2 regions of the Planifilum fimeticola genome follow, and region 1 is predicted to be linked to the other one. Evidence: riboswitches for the same ligand, from Rfam matches in the RefSeq annotation. Region 1 holds a riboswitch; the other holds the start of a gene.
What was found. Region 1 has a riboswitch for cobalamin ahead of CLV97_RS15690 (ribonucleoside-diphosphate reductase subunit alpha). Riboswitches for the same ligand answer to the same signal wherever they lie in the genome.

Region 1 (2,173 bases):
TGTTTCCTCAGCCGGTCGTTCCGGATGCAGGCTTCATATTTTTCCCGGAAGCTTCCGCCGCCCGGGCGCTCGTCGTAATAATCCTCCAGGGAAAATCCCATGACCTGCCGGACTTCGTGGGGATCGAACAGATACCAGTCCCCCCGCTTTTCCACCTGCTCCATAAACAGATCGGGAATGCAGACGCCCGTGAAGATGTCGTGGGCCCGCTGCCGCTCATCCCCGTTGTTCAATTTCAGATCCAGAAAGGAAAGGATGTCGGGATGCCAGACGTCGAGATAGACGCAGACGGCTCCCTTTCTCCTTCCGAGCTGATCGACGCTGACGGCGGTGTTGTTGAGCTGCCTCGTCCAGGGGACGATGCCTGAGGAAGCCCCCTTGAAGCCTTTGATATCGCTGCCGCGGCTTCTCACCTTTCCCAGGTAGACGCCGATGCCCCCTCCGTCTTTGGAAAGCCGGGCCACGTCGGTGTTGCTGTTGTATATGTCGATGAGGGAGTCGGAGACCGTGTCGATGAAGCAGCTGGACAGCTGACCGTGGGAGAGCCCGGCATTGGCCAAGGTGGGGGTGGCCACCGTCATGTAGAGGTTGGACAGGGCCCAATAGGCTTCCCGAACCAGGAGGCGCCTGCGCTCCTTCGGCTCATCCTGCATCAGGTGCAAAGCGATCGTCAGCCAACGCTCCTGGGGGAGCTCATAGACGTTTTTGTCGTGGTCGGTCGCCAGATAGCGGGTGGCCAGCGTGTGCAGGCCGGGATAATCGAACAGAAGGTCTTTGTCGGGGTCGATGAGACGGGAAAGCTGCCGGATCTCCTCCTCCGTGTATTTGTCCAGGATGTGGGGGGAGTAGATCCCCTTTTCCACCAACGTCCTTTGCAGTTGATAGTAATCGCCGTATTTTTTCCCCGCATAGCCCCGGTTTTTACCCGCTTTGCGATAGAGATGGTCCAGATAGATTCTCGCCGCGGCAAAACTCCATGGGGCGTTGGCTTCATCCACGTTTTCCAAGGCGGTCGCAACCAAGAGCTGCGTCAGCTGATCCTCCGAAAGGCTGGGTTTTTGGGAGACCATCCGGAGGATCTTTTCTTTGAACTCTGGAAGTCCCTTCAGCTGAAGGCCCGAGAGGACCCGGTCGATGCGGGATTCCGCCTCCCTTTGGTCAAGCGCTTGATTTTGGCTTGCCGGGATGGATTGGGTCACGGATTTTCCTTCTCCTTTCCATTCAAATAAAAATTCCGCCCGGGATGGAGCGGATGAACGGCTGGAAAAAGGCACAAGGGTTCCCCCGCTTCCACTTCTCACCCCCCGAAGAAGTGTCGTGTCAGGCGGGGAAGGCAGGTATACTGACTCATGCATCATCCTACCGGAGTCCCTTCCCGCATCGACAGCCGGCGGTACGGCGCCGACCCTTCCGATGCAGTGGATATGACCCGTTCGTCCGCATTCACAGTTGCGGGGACAGTTCCGGATTTTCACCGGATTCCCTTTTCAGCCTTTACAGGCACCTTCACCCGACAAAACCCGATATATTGTTGTTCGTTTATAAATAAACAACAAAATATTGTGTTTGTTTTAAAGTACCACGGCGTAACGGAGGTTGTCAACACTTGCGGAACAAAAAGGGAGAGCGTGGAAACGAAGCGGAGTTGCAATTGATTTCCCCGTTGCAACCGCCTTTGCAAATGTTTATGATGAGTGAAAAACGCGGCTGAACGCCACTTTTCAAGGAGGATTCCGATGCGCATTCAACCGTCAAAAAATATCCAACAGTTGCCCTTGGGCGTCTTTAACAAATTGTTGCGGGCGAAGCGGCGGGTGATGGAAAGCGGGAAGACGGTGATCGATCTGAGCGTGGGCAGCCCGGACCTGCCGCCGCCCCGGGAAGTGATGGAGGCGATCCGAAAATGGTCAATGGATGAGAGCAAGTACGGCTACACCCTGGAGGCGATACCGACCTTCAACGGAAAAGTGGCGGCCTTCTACGAGGAGAGGTACGGCGTTCGCCTCAATCCTGACGAAGTGCTGCAGTTGATGGGGTCTCAGGACGGGTTGGCCCATCTGGCCATGACCGTGATCGATCCCGGCGATGTCGTCCTCGTTCCCGATCCCGGCTATCCCATCTACGAGGCGAGCGTGCGGATCGCCGGCGGGGTTCCCCATCCGATGCCCCTGGA
Region 2 (2,173 bases), on a different contig from region 1:
GACGGCTCCAAAGGTGTGGCCTGTTCCGGGCAGGAGTTGAAGGGTGGATTTCCGGGCGGCTTGATGAAGCTGACGGGCCCCCTCCACCAATCGGGGAGCATCCTGATCCCCCTGCAGGATCAGCAGGGGACGATCCCACCCGGGCAGTCGCTTCAGGAGATTCCATCGTTCCCGATGAGCTTCCAGATCCTCCAGCACTTCCCGGTGAATGGGCATCTCCTGACCGGTTCGGGCGTTCAAAACCGTTCCCGTTCCCTTTTCGCGGATCTCCCGTTTCAATTCCTCAGGGAAGATATCCACGTCGGCGACGCCGTTCCAGGTGACCACGCCCTTGACATCCGGATCGTCCAGGGCGTACAGCAGGCTGTTCGCCCCACCTCGACTGTGGCCGATCAGTCCGATCCGGTCCGGATCAAGGGTTCCGTCGGGAGGAAGAAGCCCCGCCTTGATTTCTCCGATGATTTTTGCCACATCCTCCTGTTCGCGGCTGTAGGTGTTCCGCGCAAACTTGTCCAATTCGGTAAATTCGAAGGGGTTTTCCCCCACTCCGTTCATGGAGAAGTTGAAGGTGATGACTCCAAAGCCCCGCTCCGCCAGGGCTTCCGCGGCGTGGGGAAAAAAGCCCCAATCCTTGAAACCCTTGAAGCCGTGAAGGATGACCACCGTCGGGAGCCTGCGGGCGTTTTCGGCGGCGTACAGGTCGCCGCGAAGGACCCGCTCTTCTTTCCCCACCTCGAGAACGAACGATTGTTTCCGCATCTCCTCCGGCGCAAGAGGACGCTGCGCCTTTTTCCTCCTTTCCCATGGGGTCGCAACAATTCCTCTTCTGGATCGGACCCTTCAAATCCTCTTGCCAGTCGGTAGGCCTTGTCGGTATAATGAAGCCACAAGTGAATACGGTGAAAGCGGTCTTTCGTGCCAGCGCACGGAAGTGAAAAGGGAAGTCCGGTGCAAATCCGGCGCGGTCCCGCCACTGTGAGTGGGGAGCGAAACCGCACGATGCCACTGTCCGTTTGGATGGGAAGGCGCGGTGGAGCGAAGATCCACGAGCCAGGAGACCTGCCGTTTTCGCCTAACACTTGCGGTTCTCCTTTCGAGGTAAAAGGGGAGCACGCAGGCTGCGGCACGTCCCGTCGTCGCGGCTTCACGTGAGCATTCCCCCGTGCCTCGATGGAGGTGTGGGTTTTTTTTTGAGCTTTTTAAGGGAGGGGAAAGGAAGGGATGAATCGAAGGTTCCGCAGGATTTTCGCTTGGATGTTGGTTTTCGTCCTGGCCGCGGGTCTTTTCGGCTGCGGCAACCCGGATGCGGCAAAAGTGGACAAACCGCAGGCGGCGCAGGAGCCGGGATCCTCTTTTCCGGTGACGGTCAAGGATGATACCGGCGCGGAGGTGACCGTCGACCGGGAGCCGAAGCGGATCGTGTCCCTGATTCCAAGCACCACGGAGATCGCCTTTGCCCTCGGGCTCGGGGACCGGATCGTCGGCGTGACGGCCAATGACGATTACCCTCCGGAAGTGAAGGAAATTGAGAAGGTGGGCGACATCAACGTCAATGTCGAAAAAGTGGTGGGGTTGAAGCCGGATCTGGTCCTCGCCTCGCCGCTCAACGGGGAGACGGTCGAAAAACTGCGCTCCCTGGGCTTGACGGTGTTGTCCGTGGATGCCCAAAGTCTGGAGGGTGTGTACGAGTCGATCCGCCGTGTGGGGAAGGCGACCGGCGCCGTGAAAGAGGCGGACCAGCTGATCGCGAAGATGGAGAAGGAGAAAGAGCAGGTGGTACAAAAGGTGGCGTCCATCCCGGAGGAGGAGAGGTTGAAGGTGTGGGTCGAGGTCGATCCGACTCCCTTTACCGTCGGGGGAGACACCTTTTTGAACGAACTGATCACCCTGGCGGGAGGTCGGAATGTGGCGGCCGAGATGAAGGGTTGGCCCCAGGTGTCCGGGGAAAAGGTCATCAAGTGGAATCCGGATGTGATCCTGACCACCTACGGAAAAGCGGATAAATCCGTCGCTTCCCGTCCCGGTTGGGACCGGATCGCGGCGGTGAAGGCGAACCGGATTCATTCCCTCAACCCGGATTGGACCACCCTGCCCGGTCCCCGGATTACGAAGGGGCTGAAGCAGATCGCCCAGATTTTGTATCCGGAACGGTTTCGCCAATGAGAGTGGACGG

Region 2: linked by a shared signal. The riboswitch ahead of CLV97_RS09985 (ABC transporter substrate-binding protein) and the one ahead of CLV97_RS15690 (ribonucleoside-diphosphate reductase subunit alpha) in region 1 are both predicted to bind cobalamin.

What each region holds. Positions count from the first base shown of each region.
Region 1 is NZ_PVNE01000032.1:23,640-25,812, reverse strand. Features, by position in the region: gene CLV97_RS15690 (ribonucleoside-diphosphate reductase subunit alpha) at 1-1,274, opposite strand, end outside; cobalamin riboswitch at 1,316-1,523, opposite strand; gene CLV97_RS15685 (aminotransferase class I/II-fold pyridoxal phosphate-dependent enzyme) at 1,737-2,173, shown strand, end outside.
Region 2 is NZ_PVNE01000014.1:69,547-71,719, forward strand. Features, by position in the region: gene CLV97_RS09980 (alpha/beta hydrolase family protein) at 1-759, opposite strand, end outside; cobalamin riboswitch at 890-1,081, shown strand; gene CLV97_RS09985 (ABC transporter substrate-binding protein) at 1,222-2,163, shown strand; gene CLV97_RS09990 (FecCD family ABC transporter permease) at 2,160-2,173, shown strand, end outside.